DNA from 4 places in the Streptomyces coeruleofuscus genome. Region 4 is predicted to be linked to each of the others. Evidence: riboswitches for the same ligand, from Rfam matches in the RefSeq annotation. Region 4 holds a riboswitch; each other region holds the start of a gene.
What was found. A riboswitch is a leader RNA that binds a small molecule or an ion and turns the genes downstream of it on or off. The one in region 4 is predicted to bind cyclic di-AMP.
Positions count from the first base shown of each region.

Region 1: another riboswitch for cyclic di-AMP. It lies ahead of ABFX81_RS05090 (peptidoglycan DD-metalloendopeptidase family protein); the one in region 4 lies ahead of ABFX81_RS38180 (LysM peptidoglycan-binding domain-containing protein).
Region 2: another riboswitch for cyclic di-AMP. It lies ahead of ABFX81_RS00485 (peptidoglycan DD-metalloendopeptidase family protein); the one in region 4 lies ahead of ABFX81_RS38180 (LysM peptidoglycan-binding domain-containing protein).
Region 3: another riboswitch for cyclic di-AMP. It lies ahead of ABFX81_RS23625 (transglycosylase family protein); the one in region 4 lies ahead of ABFX81_RS38180 (LysM peptidoglycan-binding domain-containing protein).

Region 1 is NZ_BAAASE010000001.1:1,171,462-1,175,889, reverse strand. It holds gene ABFX81_RS05110 (serine hydrolase) at 1-16, shown strand, start outside; gene ABFX81_RS05100 (GDSL-type esterase/lipase family protein) at 169-954, opposite strand; gene ABFX81_RS05095 (DUF6250 domain-containing protein) at 1,100-1,816, opposite strand; gene ABFX81_RS05090 (peptidoglycan DD-metalloendopeptidase family protein) at 2,018-2,950, opposite strand; cyclic di-AMP (ydaO/yuaA leader) riboswitch at 2,955-3,109, opposite strand; gene ABFX81_RS05085 (alpha-galactosidase) at 3,427-4,428, opposite strand, start outside.
Region 2 is NZ_BAAASE010000001.1:116,025-120,452, reverse strand. It holds gene ABFX81_RS00495 (HPr family phosphocarrier protein) at 99-380, shown strand; gene ABFX81_RS00490 (GntR family transcriptional regulator) at 540-1,235, opposite strand; gene ABFX81_RS00485 (peptidoglycan DD-metalloendopeptidase family protein) at 1,422-2,207, opposite strand; cyclic di-AMP (ydaO/yuaA leader) riboswitch at 2,221-2,384, opposite strand; gene ABFX81_RS00480 (M16 family metallopeptidase) at 2,577-3,965, opposite strand; gene ABFX81_RS00475 (insulinase family protein) at 3,962-4,428, opposite strand, start outside.
Region 3 is NZ_BAAASE010000006.1:34,836-39,263, reverse strand. It holds gene ABFX81_RS23630 (transglycosylase family protein) at 81-1,040, shown strand; cyclic di-AMP (ydaO/yuaA leader) riboswitch at 1,269-1,447, shown strand; gene ABFX81_RS23625 (transglycosylase family protein) at 1,452-2,132, shown strand; gene eno (phosphopyruvate hydratase) at 2,398-3,678, shown strand; gene ABFX81_RS23615 (septum formation initiator family protein) at 3,783-4,259, shown strand; gene ABFX81_RS23610 (DUF501 domain-containing protein) at 4,305-4,428, shown strand, end outside.
Region 4 is NZ_BAAASE010000015.1:13,791-18,218, reverse strand. It holds gene ABFX81_RS38190 (GNAT family N-acetyltransferase) at 1-152, opposite strand, end outside; gene ABFX81_RS38185 (Cof-type HAD-IIB family hydrolase) at 344-1,201, shown strand; gene ABFX81_RS38180 (LysM peptidoglycan-binding domain-containing protein) at 1,165-1,932, opposite strand; cyclic di-AMP (ydaO/yuaA leader) riboswitch at 1,936-2,109, opposite strand; gene ABFX81_RS38175 (polyprenyl synthetase family protein) at 2,640-3,650, shown strand; gene ABFX81_RS38170 (outer membrane lipoprotein carrier protein LolA) at 3,882-4,428, shown strand, end outside.

The DNA.
Region 1 (4,428 bases), on a different contig from region 4:
CAGGGAGGTGTTCTGATGCCAGTGGTCACGCCGCGCGAATCCGACTGCGCGGTCACCGCCGTGGGCCCTGCCCGCCTGGCGATGGCTGCGGCGAAGCACGGCTTCCGCCTGCTCCATGTACCGAGCGACGCGGTGTTCTCCGGCGCCCGCGTCCACCTCGACGAAACCTCACGCCACCGAAGCGATCCGCATCCTGATGTCCTCCGGCGACAGAGCGCCCTTCGCCGTCACGTGATCCCCCGACGACTCCCCACGCAGCCGCCGCCCGATCCACGGCACCAGGAACTCCCGCGCCCAGTGCACATCGTCCCGCCGGACCTCGAGCGGCCCGCGCGCCGGCAGCGGCGGCCACGGCTGCTCCGGGTCGGCCGGAACCTCCAGCCCGAGCACCTGCCCCGCGCGGAGCGCCACTCGCGTGTGTCCCTCGGGCGACAGGTGCAGCCGGTCGGCGTCCCAGGCCCTGCGGTCCTGGACACTGCGCAGGGACCACAGGTCGAGGACGGGGCAGCCGTACCGGTCGGCGATGGCCCGGACATGCCCGTTGTACGTCGCGATCTTGCCGCGCAGGTGCTTGAGCACGGGCATCCCACGGGTGTCGAACCCGGTCGTCACCATCACCGTGCCGGCCACGGCGGTGAGCCGCACGAGGGCCCGCTCGAACCGCTCGGCCACCTCGTCCGGGTCGGTTCCGGGACGGAGGATGTCGTTGCCCCCGGCGCAGAAGGAGACGAGGTCCGGGGCCATTTCGACGGCCCGCGGAACCTGGTCCGCCACGATCTGGTCGAGGAGCTTCCCGCGCACCGCGAGGTTGGTGTACTGGAAGTCGCCTTCGGGCCGGCGGTCGGCGAGCAGGACGGCGAACCGGTCGGCCCAGCCGACGAACGCCCCGTCGGGGCCGGGATCACCGACGCCCTCGGTGAAGCTGTCCCCCACCGCCACGTACGACCCGATCACTGCTCTGCTGTCACTCTTCGAATCGTCTGCCACAGCCGCTCATGATTCACCCTCTAATGTGACCTACGCGACCGTAGGCAGGGGTTGACGGGCGGTGAGATAAGCCACTTCCCAAGTGTTCGCCAACTCCGGAATACGTCACCCGTCAGCGATGTTGGGGGGTCAGGCGCCATACCCGGAAGCCCGTGATCCGGAAGTGGCTCCACACGGTCCGGAAGGCGAAGTGCCCGCGGGTGTACGGCTGCGGGTCCGTGTAGTCGAAGACGAGGCGCCCGTTGTTCCACCACCTGACCGTCGAGCCGTCGGAGACGATCCGGACCCGGTGGGGCTCGTTGGGGACCAGCAGCGGCTCGGTGTAGTCGTAGACCAAGGGCCGCACGCCGGGCTCGCCGACGTACCGCCGCAGCCGGGTCGTGGTGTTGTAGTTCGCGCCGTAGCCCGCGTAGTACGTCGTCAGGTGGTCGTACTCCGCCAGCGCCCCACCGCGCGGCGTGGCGAAGAGATCGCCCGGGGAGCGGACGTCGGTCGCGTTCCAGAAGTTGTTGAGGTCCGAGACACGGTCGTTGACCCCGCCCTCGGAGACCGGCGTGGCGGTGTACTCGAGGACGTACGGCCCGTCGAGCCGCCGCCTGAACCACACGGTCGCCCCGCTCGGTACGTCGATCTCCAGGACGCCGCGAGAGGCGGTCACGGTCCCGCCGTCCTGGAGTTCGGTCGCCCACTGGGAGAGGCCGTGGCAGAAGTCGTCGTGGGCGATGAGGCGGCGGTGCCGGGGCGCGGCATGGGCGGCGCCCGTCGGGACGAGGGCCACCAGGCCGGCTCCGGCTGCCAGGGCTGCGAACGCTCTGCGAGTGGTCGGCACGGGACACGTCTCCTCGGTGATCCGCCTGGAAGGCTCTAGAAAGCGCTTGCGCTCCGGACTGGATCACTGTGTCCCAACTGCCGCCCGCTGTCGATCCCTTGGGCGCGACCGATCACATCGGGCCCGCACACACCGAAGGCCGGACCCGGGGATCGGGGTCCGGCCGACGGTTGCGTGTCAGGCGGGTGGTCGTGCGGTCGGTCAGCCGACGGAGACGCCGTGCGAGCGCAGGTAGGCGACCGGGTCCACGTCCGAGCCGTAGTCCGGCGTGGTGCGGATCTCGAAGTGCAGGTGCGGTCCGGTCACGTTGCCGGTGGCACCGGAGAGGCCGACCTGCTGGCCCGCGCTCACGGTCTGGCCCGCCGAGACGGAGAGCGAGGACAGGTGGGCGTACTGCGCGTAGCTGCCGTCGTTGAGCTTGATGACGACCTGGTTGCCGTACGCGCCGCCCCAGCCGGCGGAGACGACCGTGCCGGCGCCGACGGCCTTGAGCGAGGTGCCCGTCGGGACGACGAAGTCGACACCGGTGTGGTAGCCGCTGGACCACATGCTGCCGGACATCCGGTACGGGGTGCCGACGGTGGCACCGTCCACCGGGGCGCTGTAGCCGCTGGAGGTCGCGGCGGCCGGCTTGGCGGCGGCCGGCTTCGAGGGCGACTCGGAGGCGGACGACTTCGGAGCCGAGGGCTTGGCAGCCGAGGACTTCGAGGACTTGGAGGCCGAGGACTTCGGCGAGGACGGGGCCGGGGCCTTGGACTCGCCCGCCGCCTTCTTGCCGATCGACAGCTTCAGGCCCGGGTGGATCAGCGACGGGTCGTCGCCGACGGCGTCACGGTTGTCCGTGTAGAGCTTCTTCCAGCCCCCGTCGACGTTCTGCTCGTCGGCGATCTTCGCGAGATAGTCACCGGACTGCACGGTGTACGTCCGGGCGCCCGTGGCCTTTTCGGCGGCCTTCTTCTCGGCGGCCGGAGCGGACTGGACGGTCTTTTCCGCAGCCGACTGCGGGGTGGCGGCGTGGGCGCCGCCGGCGCCCATGAGCGGAAGGGCGAGAGCGGCTCCGCCGGTTCCGGCGACGGCGATGGAGCGGGTGAAGCGCTGGGTCTTCGGGCGGCGGTGCTTACCCTTCGCGGGCATGGCGAATTCCTCTCCGTCGCCTGCGAGGTGAGCTGTCGGGTTCGGGCTGGAGATGCCCGGCCGCGCCGAGGCGCGGCTTAACCCCAAGCCGTTCCGGGAACCGGAACAGGCGTCTTACCTGTGGGTCCCCCGCTCCTGCCGTACGTCGGGTCAGTGTGTGGGGCTCCGGGCGGCGGCAGGATTAGGCGTCCGTCCGGATTGGGGTGGAACGTAAGCGACCAAGACGCAAAGGGACAAGTTCCCGGTTGCCTGTGACGGCGTTTTTCTTGACGCACCGGCACATTTTCCGTGACGGAGCGTGGATTAGCGATCTCCCGCTTTCCTCAATACCCCTGAATATCGCCAGAATTACGTGTACATGGCAACAACACATCGTCACGAATATGACGATGCTCACGCACCCCGACCTCGTCTCCTTTACGATCGGGGCACGTTATGTCGAAATAACCGAAGAACTCCCTATTCGGACAGAACGGCTACTTACGCTTAAGCCGGACGACGGTGGCGTCCAGATCCCCGCGCAGACCGACCCGCAGCCCGTGATGGAGCAGTACGGCACCTCGGTGAACTTCGCCCGTTTTAAGGCATTCGTACGATGCCGTGGGGTCGAGGCCCCGCAGCCGGAGCGCCGGTACGGGCTCGCCGTAGCGCTGCGCCTGGAGCCAGGCCAGGACGACGGTCTCGCCGCCGAGGGTGTACTGCACGGCGCTCAGGCCGCCCTCCGGCGGTCGCAGCCGGTACTGGTCGCCGCGCTGCACCACGGGCCGGATCTCCTTGTAGAGCGCCACCCAGTCCCGCGCCTCGGCGAGTTCCTCCCCCGTCCACTTCGTGAGGTCGCCGCCGACCCCGAGCACCCCGGCCATGGCACTGACGAACCGGAACCGCAGGGAACTGGCGCGCTGGTTGAGCATGGCGTTCGGACTGTCGGTGACCCAGGCGGCCATGACCCGGGCCGGATGGATCTGGCTGAAGCCGTGCTGGATGGCGAGCCGGTCGAGCGGGTCGGTGTTGTCCGAGGTCCACACCTGGTCCGTGCGGCTCAGCACACCGAGGTCGATCCGGCCGCCGCCGCCCGAGCAGGACTCGAAGGCCACCCCGGGGTGAGCGGCCCGCAGCCGGTCCAGCAGGGCGTACAAGGCATGGACGTGGTCGACCCACAGCCGCTGCGGGTAGGGGTCGTCCGGCCAGCCGGCGTCGGTGAAGCAGCGGTTGAAGTCCCACTTGACGTAGTCGATCGGGGCGCTGGAGAGGAGCCCGTCGAGCTGGTGCCAGAGGTACTCCTGGACGTCCGCGCGGGCGAGGTTCAGTACGAGCTGATTGCGGAACTCCGTCCGCTTTCGTCCCGGTTGGTACTGCACCCAGTCCGGGTGCGCGCGGTACAGGTCGCTGTCGGCGTTGACCATCTCCGGCTCGACCCAGATCCCGAACTGCATGCCGAGGCCGTGCACGTGGTCGGCGAGCGGCTTGAGGCCGCCCGG
Region 2 (4,428 bases), on a different contig from region 4:
CGACGGCACCCCGGGGCGGGACATCAGGACCGCTCCGGTGCAGCTTCACGTATGGGAAACTGGTCTAGACAACCCTGAAAACCGAAGGGCAGCAACACATGGCTGAGCGCCGCGTCAACGTCGGCTGGGCCGAGGGCCTCCACGCCCGCCCCGCCTCCATCTTCGTCCGAGCCGCCACGGCCGCAGGCGTCCCGGTGACGATCGCCAAGGCAGACGGCAACCCCGTCAACGCGGCCTCCATGCTGGCCGTCCTCGGCCTCGGCGCCCAGGGGGGCGAGGAGATCGTCCTCGCCTCCGACGCCGAGGGCGCGGACGCCGCCCTGGACCGGCTGGCGAAGCTGGTCTCCGAGGGTCTCGAAGAACTGCCCGAGACCGTCTGAGCTTTCTTCCGCACCTGATCCGGTGCACCACTGAAGGGCTCGTCCGAATTTCTCGGGCGAGCCCTTCGCCATTTCCGGTCGCGGGTCGTCGAATTCTCGTTCACGGGCAGCAGAAATAATCCCCCGCGAATTAGCTGCTCTTTGTATACGGCTCTCGTGTTAATGCCGCAGGCTCGCCGTGTTTACGGGATGTTGCGAGTTCCTCACACGCTCGGCCCGCTCCCCGGCGGAGCCGAAACGCAGCCGGTGCGCACCCGTCGCGCGCTCGGCGTGCAGCGCCGTGACCGCCCGCGCGCGCTCGCTGTCACCGCGCGCCACCGCGTCCACGATCGCGCCGTGCTCGGTCCAGGACTCCACGGGACCGGCCGACGCCTCGACGGTGTACATCCAGGCGATCTTGTGGCGGAGCTGGGTGAGCGTCGAGGTCAGCGCGGGGCTGCCGGAGGCCTGCGCGAGCGTCTCGTGGAACCAGCCGCCCAGGGAGCGCAGGTCGTCGCTGTTGCCCCGGCGGGCGCGCTCCTGGCCGAGCCTGACCAGGCCACGCAGGACCTTCAGATGGGCCTCGGTGCGGCGCTGGGCGGCGCGGGCGGCGCCGAGCGGCTCCAGCAGCGTCCGCATCTCCAGCAGGTCGGCGGCCTCCTGCTCGGTGGGTTCGGCGACGCACGCGCCCGCGTGCCGCCGGGTCACCACGAAGCCCTCGGCCTCCAGGGTGCGCAAGGCCTCCCGGACGGGGACGCGCGAGACACCGTAGCGGCGGGCGAGGAGTTCCTCGGTCAGCCGGCTGCCGCGCTCGTAGACACCCGCGACGATGTCGTCCCGGATGGCCGTGCACACCGAGTGCGCGGGAATACGCATGACCGACCTCCGTTTAATCCCCGTGAAACGTCGAGGAGTGACGCGTGTTCCGTGACTCTATTGCAATGAGCCGGAATTTCCGACGGCGGACCGGAATCCATGGTTATTTTTTGGACAGTCGGACGTCACAAACGGCGAAAGCCCCGGCTCGGGAGCCGGGGCCTCGGGTAACGGGGTGGTACGCCGTCAGACGTTCACGCCGTGCGAGCGGAGGTAGGCGACGGGGTCGATGTCGGAGCCGTACTCGGGGCTCGTACGGGCCTCGAAGTGCAGGTGCGCACCGGTGACGTTGCCGGTCGCGCCGGACAGGCCGATCTGCTGCCCCGGAGTGACCTGCTGGCCCACCGAGACACCGATGGACGACAGGTGGCCGTACTGGGTGTACGTCCCGTCGTTCATCTTGATCACTACTTGATTGCCGTAGGAACCGCCCCAGCCGGCCTCGACGACCGTGCCCATGCCCACGGAGTGGACGGAGGTGCCGCTGGCGGCGTGGAAGTCGACGCCGGTGTGGCTGCCGGAGGACCAGACGGCGCCGCCGGCCTTGTAGCCGGTGGAGACGTAGGAGCCGGAGATCGGGGACACGAAGGTGTTGAGACGCTTGCGCTCGGCCTCGCGGGCGGCGCGCTCCTTGGCCTCACGGGCCTTCTCGGCCGCCTCCTTGGCCTCCTTGGCCGCCTCGGCGGCCCGCTCGCGGGCGGCCTCCTCGGCCTTCTTCTTGGCGGCGGCCTCCTCGGCGGCCTGCTTCTGGGCGACGGCCTGAGCGTCGATCTGCTCGGCCACGGTGTCGCCCATGGTGACGACGGGGGTGAGACCGGTCTGCTCGACGGCGGGCTCGGCGGCGAAGGCCGGGGCGGCCACGGTGCCGATGACGCCGGTGGTGGCGAGGGCCGCGACGCCCGCGGCGCGGGCCGTGCCGCGCTGCATACGGCTGGGACGACGATGCTTCCCGGTGGCGCGGGTGAACGCCATGGAGTGGCTGGTCCTTTCCTTCCTTCTCGCCTACCGGGTTAGCTGACGGGTTCGGAGCAGGAAGGTCTCCTACGGACCCCCTCGCGGCTCGCGCGGGCGTCCGATTCACCCCAGGGACTGCGTTGGGTCCCCGGCTCCCCTGGCTCGCGCCGTACGGGGACTCGGCGATGACTGTCCGGTGCCGCGGGTGCGGCGCACTGCCTGACGAACAGCCCGGACGAACCTAAGCGGGGCCACTTTCAATTCCCAAACGAATCCCGGTTTTTGTAGCGCATCCCACAGGGCAGACAGGCAACCTCCGCACCAATTCGGGCATAAGGGAGCCCTGGTGCCTTAGAAGACAACCAGGGCCCCTGCGCGCGCGTGCTCCTACTCGGCGGCGACGACCGAGACTTCGCCGATGCCCAGGGCCTCGACGGGGCCCTTGATCTGCGCCGCGTCACCGACGAGGACGGTCACCAGGCGGTCCACCGGGAAGGCGCTGACGGCCGCCGCGGTGGCCTCCACGGTGCCGGTCGCGGCGAGCTGCCGGTACAGCGTGGCCTGGTAGTCGTCGGGCAGGTGCTGCTCGACCTGGTCGGCCAGCGTGCTCGCGACGGCCGCCGCGGTCTCGTACTTCAGCGGCGCCACGCCGACCAGGTTCTGCACGGCGACGTCCCGCTCGGCGTCGGTCAGTCCCCCGGCGGCGAGGGTGCGCAGCACCGTCCAGAGGTCCTGGAGGGCGGGGCCGGTGTTGGGCGTGTCCACGGAGCCGCTGATGGCGAGCATCGCGGCACCGGTCCCGTCCGGGGCGGACCTGAGGACCTGGCCGAAGGCCCGCACCCCGTAGGTGTAGCCCTTCTCCTCGCGCAGCACGCGGTCCAGGCGGGAGGTGAGGGTGCCGCCCAGGCAGTACGTGCCGAGCACCTGCGCGGGCCACACGCGGTCGTGCCGGTCCGGGCCGATCCGGCCGATCAGCAACTGGGTCTGGACGGCGCCGGGACGGTCCACGATGACGACGCGGCCCGTGTCGTCGGCGGTCACCGGCGGTACCGGGCGCGGCTCGGCCGCAGAGCCGGTCCAGGCGCCCAGCGTGTCGCCGAGCAGGGCGTCGAGGTCGATGCCGGTGAGGTCGCCGACGACCACGGCGGTGGCCGTGGCGGGCCTGACGTGCCTCTCGTAGAAGGCGCGTACGGCCCCGGAGTCGATCGCGGCGACCGTCTCCTCGGTGCCCTGGCGGGGCCGCGACATGCGCGAGCCCGCCGGGAACAGCTCCTTGGAGAGCTCCTTGGCGGCGCGGCGGCCGGGGTTGGCCATCTCGTGCGGGATCTCGTCGAGGCGGTTGCGGACCAGCCGCTCGACCTCGCTGTCGGCGAACGCGGGTGCCCGGAGGGCGTCGGCGATCAGGCCGAGCCCCTTGGCGAGCCGGGAGGCCGGGACCTCCAGGCTGAGCCGGACGCCGGGGTGGTCGGCATGCGCGTCGAGGGTGGCGCCGGCGCGCTCCAGCTCGGCGGCGAAATCCTCGGCGGAGTGCTTGTCGGTGCCCTCGGAGAAGGCCCGGGCCATGATCGTGGCCACGCCGTCGAGGCCGGCAGGCTCGGCGTCCAGGGGTGCGTCCAGCAGCACCTCCACGGCGACGACCTGCTGGCCGGGGCGGTGGCAGCGCAGGACCGTCAGGCCGTTGCCGAGCGTGCCGCGCTCAGGAGCCGGGAACGCCCAGGGCTTGGGCTCGCCCCCCTGCGGCTGGGGGTGGAAATCCATCGTGGCGAGCTCGGTCACTTCGCCGCCTCCTCGTTCTCGTCGGTGGCTTCCACGGTCGCCGCGGACTCCGGGTCTTCGGTGCCTTCAGCGCTCTCGGCGTCCGGGTCGGCCGGGGCGATCGGCTCGTAGACGAGCACCGCACGGTTGTCGGGCCGCAGGCGGGCCTTGGCGACCTCCTGGACCTCCTCCGCCGTCACCTCCAGCACGCGCTGCACGGCGGTCAGGGCGAGCTGCGGGTCGCCGAACAGAACGGCGTACCGGCACAGCTCGTCGGCGCGGCCGGCGACCGTGCCCAGCCGGTCCAGCCACTCGCGCTCCAACTGGGCCTGGGCGCGCTCCATCTCCTCGGCCGTGGGGCCCTCCTCGGCGAACCGGGCGAGCTCCTCGTCGATGGCGGACTCGATGACCGGGACCTCCACGTCACCGGACGTCTTCACGTCCAGCCACCCCAGGGAGGGCGCCCCGGCGAGCCGCAGCAGGC
Region 3 (4,428 bases), on a different contig from region 4:
CGATACGTTCACCCATCATCAGCGCGGCCCGGGGGACCCTGCGCCGCGCCGGTCACTGCTGTCTCGCGAAAGGTCTCCGTATGCTCTCCGGGAACGGTCGGCACCGTCGCCCCCGCCAGGCTCCGGCTCTCCTCGTCGCGGCAGGAGTGACCGGCTCCGCCATCGCGATCCCGCTCCTCGGAGCCTCCGGCGCCAGCGCGGCCGACGGCACGACCTGGGACCGGGTCGCGGACTGCGAGACCGGCGGCGCCTGGAGCCAGAACACCGGCAACGGATACTTCGGCGGCCTCCAGTTGTCCCAGGAGGACTGGGAGAACCACGGCGGCCTCGACTACGCCCCGAGTGCCGACCTGGCCAGCCGTTCCCAGCAGATAGCCGTGGCCGAGAGAATCCTCGCCGACCAGGGGGTCGGCGCGTGGCGCACCTGCGGGCTGCTCTCGGGTCTCCAGCAGGACAAGGACTCGGACACGTCCGGCTCGTCCGCCGCAACGGACTCGCCCGGGCTGCTCGACTCCTCCGAGTCGTCTCCTTCGTCCTCTCCGTCCGCGTCGCCGTCGCCTGACGCGCCGTCGACCTCGGAGGACGAAACCGCCAAGTCCGACAAGTCGTCTGATTCCGCCGATTCCTCGACGCAGGACCAGTCACAGGACCAGGAGTCCGACAGCTCTCCCTCGGCCGAACCCGAGAGTGACAAGTCTGACAAATCGCCGCAGAACGACGACTCTTCGGGCCTCACCGACACCGGCTCCGGCCGTCATCGCGGCCCCAGTGCCGACGAGGACACCGCGGCCGAGGACGGCCGTCCGTCCGGGGCCGCGGGCCGGCACGCCTCGCGCGGCGACGAAGCCTCGCGCGAGGCGACGGACGGCTCCTACGTCGTCCGTCCCGGCGACAGCCTCTGGTCCATCGCCGACTCCCTTGACCTCAGCGGCGGATGGCACGCGCTCTACGTCGGCAACGAGGCGGCCGTCGGCGTCGACCCGAACCTCATCCGCCCCGGTCAGAAGCTGGCGGTACGGGTCGAAGCGGACGACGAGTAGCTGGTGGGGCAGTACGGAAACGGCGGCGGAAGTCACCCCTAAACCGTGCGAGTTCACGCTGCGGTTCGCACCGAATGTCCCGTATAAGCCCGGTGAGAGATAGATCTCAGAAGCCCTGATCGTCTTTGAAATTCCGCGACTCGCATGTCTACGGTCATGACCGCTCGTCACCACGAGCTCCGGCTGCCGCAACGCCGAATCCTGCCAGCGGCCGCACGGGAACAGTCGTCGCGTCAAGCGCCGTAGGCAGGAGCGGGGGACCCAAGGTAAGTGCCGGGCCCGGCGGTTGAGGCAACTCGACGGCAGGTCCGGCTTGGGGTGAAGCCGCGTCCCGGGAGGGACGCGGCCGGGCAACTCAACCGGCCCGAACCCGACAGCTCACCTCGCAGGCGTCGGTGAGGGGATCTCTCCATGCTGTTTTCCGGCAAGGGCACGCACCGCCGTCCGTCCAAGGCCTCTCGGGTCATCGCCATCGCCGGTGTCACCGGTGCCGCCGTCGCCGCCCCGCTGATGGCGGCCGGCAACGCCTCCGCCGCCACCGCCTCCGAGTGGGACGCCGTCGCCCAGTGCGAGTCCGGCGGCAACTGGTCCATCAACACCGGCAACGGCTACTACGGCGGTCTGCAGTTCTCCGCCTCCACCTGGTCCGGCTACGGCGGCACCAAGTACGCCTCCACCGCCGACCAGGCGACCAAGGAGCAGCAGATCGAGATCGCCGAGAAGGTCCTCGCGGGCCAGGGCAAGGGCGCCTGGCCGGTCTGCGGCAAGGGCCTGTCGAGCGCCGGCTACAGCGGCGGCGCCGAGCAGAGCAGCGGCTCCACCGAGACCCGCCAGACCGAGCAGCAGCCGGCCTCCCGCTCCGACGAGCGCCCGGCCCAGACCCAGAAGACCCAGAAGACCGTCACCACCCCGACCGGCAAGAAGGTCAAGAAGGGCGACGGCGAGTACAAGGTGGTCAAGGGCGACACCCTCAGCTCCATCGCGACCGAGCGCAAGGTCGAGGGCGGCTGGGAGAAGCTGTTCGAGCTGAACAAGGACATCGTCCAGGACGCCAACCTCATCTACCCGGGCCAGCAGCTGCACCTGAAGTAAGCAGCGGCCCGCCCCCGTCCCCACGGGCTCCCCGCTCCGGTGCGTCTTCCCCCGTACGCACCGGGGCGGGGTTTTTTCTGCCGGTCTTTGCGATCCGGCTTTGTTCCGTTCGGAAACAATTTACTCTCGGTTCTGTCCATGGGGTGGGCGACCCGGTGGCCGATCGCTCGGAGCCGGTTAGGCTCATGTCGCGAGCCACCACGGCCCGCACCGCGCAGGGCCCGAGCGGCCCGCGTACCCGCGTCACATCAAGAAGGAGATGCTCGTGCCGTCCATCGACGTCGTCGTAGCCCGGGAAATCCTGGACTCCCGAGGCAACCCCACGGTCGAGGTCGAGGTCGGCCTCGACGACGGCAGCACCGGTCGTGCCGCCGTCCCGTCCGGCGCCTCCACGGGCGCCTTCGAGGCCATCGAGCTGCGCGACGGCGACTCGAACCGCTACCTCGGCAAGGGTGTGGAGAAGGCCGTCCTCGCGGTCATCGAGCAGATCGGCCCGGAGCTGGTCGGCTACGACGCCACCGAGCAGCGCCTGATCGACCAGGCCATGTTCGACCTGGACGCCACCGACAACAAGGGCTCCCTCGGCGCCAACGCCATCCTCGGCGTCTCCCTCGCCGTCGCCCACGCCGCCTCCGAGGCCAGCGACCTTCCGCTGTTCCGCTACCTGGGCGGCCCGAACGCGCACCTGCTGCCCGTGCCGATGATGAACATCCTGAACGGCGGCTCGCACGCCGACTCCAACGTGGACATCCAGGAGTTCATGATCGCTCCGATCGGCGCGGAGTCCTTCTCCGAGGCCCTGCGCTGGGGCGCCGAGGTCTACCACACGCTGAAGAAGGTCCTGAAGTCGAAGGGCCTGGCCACCGGCCTCGGCGACGAGGGCGGCTTCGCCCCGAACCTCGGCTCCAACCGCGAGGCCCTCGACCTCATCCTCGAGGCGATCAACGAGGCCGGCTACACCCCCGGCGAGCAGATCGCCCTGGCCCTCGACGTGGCCGCGTCCGAGTTCTACAAGGACGGCGTCTACACCTTCGAGGGCAAGGAGCGCTCGGCGGCCGAGATGACCGAGTACTACGCGGAGCTCGTCGACGCGTACCCGCTCGTCTCCATCGAGGACCCGCTGTTCGAGGACGACTGGGAGGGCTGGAAGACCATCACCGACAAGCTCGGTGACAAGGTCCAGCTCGTCGGCGACGACCTGTTCGTCACCAACCCCGAGCGCCTGGCCCGCGGCATCGAGGAGGGCGCGGCCAACGCGCTCCTGGTCAAGGTCAACCAGATCGGTTCGCTCACCGAGACCCTGGACGCCGTCGAGCTGGCCCAGCGCAGCGGCTTCAAGTGCATGATGTCCCACCGCTCCGGCGAGACCGAGGACGTCACCATCGCCGACCTGGCCGTCGCCACCAACTGCGGCCAGATCAAGACCGGCGCCCCGGCCCGCTCCGAGCGCGTCGCCAAGTACAACCAGCTCCTGCGCATCGAGGAGATCCTCGACGACGCGGCGGTGTACGCCGGCCGCTCGGCCTTCCCGCGCTTCAAGGGCTGACCTGGCCCGTAAGTAGCAGCGTCGTACGTACGTCCCCGTACTCGGTCCCGTACCGTGTCCGGGGACGTACGCGCGTATGACGGTGGAGCGGGAGGCGGACAGACATGGCCGTGAAGGACCGGGACCGGTTCTCCACCGCGACCAGGATCCGGCTGCTCGGCGAGCAGACCGCGGCCCGGGTCTACCGCTCCCAGACCAAGCGCCAGGCGCGCCGCTCCCGGCTGACCGGCCGGGCCGCGCTGCTCGCCCTGGTGATGTGCTCGCTGATCGTGGCCCTGGCCTACCCGATGCGGGAGTACGTCTCGCAGCGCGCCGAGATCGACGACCTCCAGCGCGAACAGCAGCAGGCCCGGCAGCGCGTCGAACGGCTGCGCGACCTGAAGGCGCGCTGGCAGGACGACGCGTACGCCGAGCAGCAGATCCGGAAGCGGTTGCACTACGTCATGCCGGGGGAGACGGGGTTCATCGTCGTCGACCCGCACGCGGCGCGGCAGTCGCGCGCCGACCTGGGGGCGGCCGACCGCCCCTGGTACTCGAACGTCTGGGACGGGGTCGACAAGGCCGACGCCTCCGACCAGTGAAGTGACCCGAGAGAACACCCAGAGAAAGACAGCCTGAACACAGTCATGGAAACGCCCCCGCCGACCACTCCGCGCACCGAGCCCACCGACGCGGACGTCGAGGCCTTCAAGCAGCAGCTCGGCCGGCCCCCGCGCGGCCTGCGCGCGATCGCGCACCGGTGCCCGTGCG
Region 4 (4,428 bases):
TACACCACCGCGACCCGCGCCCGCGGCCTCACCAGACCGACGGCATCGCTGAACTCCGGTTCCATGAAGGGGTTGCGCGGCGCTTCCGACGCAGCGCGCAGCGCGCGCCAGCGCTCCCTCTCCCCCTCGCCGAGCTCTCCGGGCCGAGCCACACGTATGCGCCCACTGCTCAACCTGACCCCCCGATCAAGTCCCCCCTGGACACTTGGAAGGTACCGCCCGAGACGGCCCTGACGGTAGGTAGCGGACCATGTTGTTGCAACTGGTGCAGAGGCCTTCAACCGGGCAATCGGCGTCCGACGCGCGATGAAACGAAGGGGCGCGCTGTCCGTATTCTCTGATCATGGCCGCACCCATCGCATATTCACTCATCGCCACCGACCTGGACGGGACGCTGCTGCGCGGCGACGACACCCTGTCCGACCGGTCCCTCGCCGCGCTCGCGCGGGTGGCGGACGCCGGTGCCCAGCACCTCGTGGTGACGGGCCGGCCGGCGCCGAGAGTACGGCCGCTCCTGGACGACCTCGGCTGTACGGGGCTCGCGGTGTGCGGGCAGGGCGCGCAGGTGTACGACGCCGGCGCGGACCGGCTGCTGTGGTCCATCACGCTGGACCGGGAACTGGCCGAGACCGCCCTCGGCAAGATCGAGGCCGAGGTGGGGCAGGTGTACGCCGCGGTCGACCAGGACGGGGTCGACGGGCTCACGCTCATCGAGCCGGGCTATCTCATGCCGCACCCGACCCTGCCCGCGGTACGGGTCGACCGGCGCGACGAGCTGTGGGGCGAGCCCATCAGCAAGGTGCTGCTGCGCCACCCGTACCTGACGGACGACGAGTTGGCGGCGACGGCCCGCTCGGTGGTCGGTTCACTCGCGACGGTGACGATGTCGGGGCCCGGCACGGTCGAGCTCCAGCCGTGCGGCGTCACCAAGGCGACGGGTCTGGCGCTGGCGGCCGAGCACCTGGGGCTGCGGCCGGCGGACACCGTCGCCTTCGGCGACATGCCCAACGACATCCCGATGTTCGACTGGGCCGCTCACGGGGTGGCGATGGCCAACGCCCATCCCGAACTCAAGGCCGTGGCCGACGAGGTCACCCTGTCGAACGAGGACGACGGCATCGCCGTCGTCCTCGAACGACTGCTGGGCGGGACGGCTCGGACGGCTCAGTACGGGCCGTTGACGTTGTCGATCGAGCCGTAGCGGGCGGCCGCGTAGTTGCAGGCCGCGGTGATGTTGGCGACCGGGTCGTACGGGTCCCACGACGTGCCGTCCACGTGGTAGGCCTGGAAGGTCGGGTCGATGGTCTGGAGCAGACCCTTGGACGGGGTGCCCTTGGCGGCGTTCGAGTCCCAGTTGTTGATGGCCTGGGGGTTGCCCGACGACTCGCGCATGACGTTGCGGTAGATGCCGTCGTACGAACCCGGGATCCCCTTCTGCGCCATGATGTCCAGCGCCTCGCGGATCCAGCCGTCCAGGTTGTCGGCGTAGGTCTTCGCGGAGGCCTGGGTGGCCTTCGCGACGCCACCGGCGGGCTTGGCGGGGGCGGAGGACTTGGTCGCCGACTTCTTCGCGGCGCCCGCCTCGGCCGTCTTCACCTTCAGCTTCAGACCCGGGTGGATCAGCTTCGGGTCGTCGCCGACGGTGGAGCGGTTGTCCTTGTAGAGCTGCTTCCAGCCGCCCGACACGTCGTACTTGTCCGCGATGCGGTAGAGCGAGTCGCCCTTGGCCACGGTGTAGGTGAGGGACTTGGCGGGCTGGGCCGCCTGCGGCACGGACTGTGCGGCGGCGGGTGCGCTCTGGCTCGGCTGGGCGGCGCTGGCCTGCGTCGCGCCGAGCAGCGGGAGCGTGAGTGCCGCTCCGCCGGTGCCGACGGCCACGGCACGGCGGGTGAGCTGGTTGTTTCTGGGGCGACGGTGCTTGCCTCGGGGCATGGCGATATTCCTCTCCGACGCCTGCGAGGTGAGCTGTCGGGTTCGGGCCGGGAGGTGCCCGGCCGCCCACGGTGCTGTATGCCGTGGGCGGCTTCACCCCGAGCCGTTCCGCTGTGCGGACCGGCGACTTACCTGGGTCCCCCGCTCCTGCCATGCGTGAGTGAGTGGGTTCGTGTGGGGAGTCCGGGCGGTGGCAGGATTCGGCGTCCGCCGGACAGGCCCGGAACGTATGCGAGAGCACATGTCGGGAACAAGCACCTGAGTCACACGTCGCGCCGGTCGACCTTGGTCAGGGGGATATGAGCCGCTTGATCCTTTGCGGGAGCCAAGGCTCAACTGACGTTCGGCGGAAGGAGGTACGGGTTGGTGCCGGAGTGGGGCGTCACAGGGGATAACGTGATTCAACTCACTGATCACAAGTCCATGGGGCAATGCACGCCAAGAGGAATTTGCTTACTCAATACGGCAAATCGCACATAGCCCAGTACTTCCTGGTAAGTCGATAAATGTCTGCTCTTATGAGCTGATCGAAAATATTGCGGTCGTGATCGGATACCGCCCGGCCTGTAACCATGGGTGCTGGCGGTGATCGAAACGTGACCGGATACGCTGACTCGAGTGATGGCAGCGACCTATCGACAAACCGCGTAATCACCGGCACACACCAGCAGACACACCGGCAGACACCAGCAGACAGGAGACCCCTCGTGACCGACGTCGGGCCGTTCGGGCTGAGCGTGCGGGACCAGGCTCTGGAAGCCGATGTCCAGGCCGGGATGGCGGCTGTCGAGGAAGGCTTGCTCGAGGCCACCAAGAGTGAGGTGCCCTTCATCACGGAGGCCGCCCAGCACCTGGTCCGGGCCGGCGGCAAGCGGTTCCGTCCGCTGCTCGTGATGCTCTCCGCCCAGTTCGGCGACCGGTACGCGCCCGGGATCGTGCCGTCGGCCGTCGTCGTGGAGCTGACCCACCTTGCCACGCTGTACCACGACGACGTGATGGACGAGGCCGCCGTGCGCCGCGGGGTGGCGAGCGCGAACGCCCGCTGGGGCAACTCCGTCGCGGTCCTCACCGGCGACTTCCTCTTCGCCCGCGCCTCGCACATCCTGGCCGACCTCGGCCCGGAGGCGGTGCGGGTACAGGCCGAGGCGTTCGAGCGGCTGGTGACCGGGCAGATCCTGGAGACGGCCGGCCCTCAGGACGGCCGCGACCCCGTCGAGCACTACCTGGACGTGCTGGGCGGCAAGACCGGTTCCCTGGTGGCGGTGTCGTGCCGGTTCGGCGCGATGATGTCCGGCGCCGACGAGACGGTCGTGGACGTGCTCACCCAGTACGGCGAGCGGCTCGGTGTCGCCTTCCAGCTCGCGGACGACGTCCTGGACATCGCCTCCGACTCCCACGAGTCCGGCAAGACCCCCGGCACCGACCTGCGCGAGGGCATCCCCACGCTGCCGGTGCTGCGGCTGCGCGAGCGCGCCGCCCGGCTCGGACTCGCGGACGACGTCGCCCTGTGCGAGCTGCTGGACTCCGACCTCACCGACGACGACCGGCACGCCGAGGCCCTGCGCCTGCTGCGCGCCCACCCGGCGCTGGAACAGGCCCGCCAGGACACGATCCGCTACGCGCAGGACGCCCGCTCGGCGCTGGCGCCGCTGCCCGAGTGCACCGCGAAGACGGCGCTGGTGGAGCTGTCCGACGCGGTGGTGCACCGGGCCGGCTAGCCCTTCTTCCCTGCACGACCCCTACGGGTCGGGGGAGAAGCAGCCCTGTCGTGTCATACCGCAGCAGTACGTGGAGTTGAGCCCGGGGTCTGACGTATCTCCCTGGCCGATTTGGTCAGATGGACACCACGGAAAACACCACTCCTCACCAGTTCGGGTGAGAATGGCGGCTCAGGGACGAGTGCGTGGACGACACGGACAGCCGCCGCCGATCACGGAGGTAGGGCACACATGGCACCGTACGCATCCGACGACAGCACGACCGGCGGGGAGGCCGACGAGCGGCGCTCCGGGCGGCGCAAAGCCGCGCGGTACGTCGTCCCGGTCACGGTGATGGGGGTGGCGGCCGCGACGATCGGGCTGGTCCCCGCACTCGCCGACTCCGGTGACCCCGACCTCCCGAAGATCACCGCCCAGCAGCTCATCGAGAAGATCGCCAAGTCGGACGTCCAGCAGCTGTCCGGCACGGTGAAGATCAGCACGGACCTCGGCCTGCCGGACCTCGGCGGCCTGGAGAGCAGCCTGATGTCCGGCGCCGCGGGCCAGGGCGAGGGCGGCTCCTCCGCCGACCCGACGGCCAAGCTCACGGAACTGGCCTCCGGCACGCACACCCTGCGCATCGCGGCCGACGGCCCGGACAAGCAGAAGCTGTCCCTGCTGGAGAACGCCGCCGAGTACAGCCTCGTCCACAACGGCAAGGACGTCTGGGGCTACGACAGCAAGTCGAACGAGGTCTACCACGGCACCGCCTCCGAGAGCCCGGAGCACGAGAAGGAGC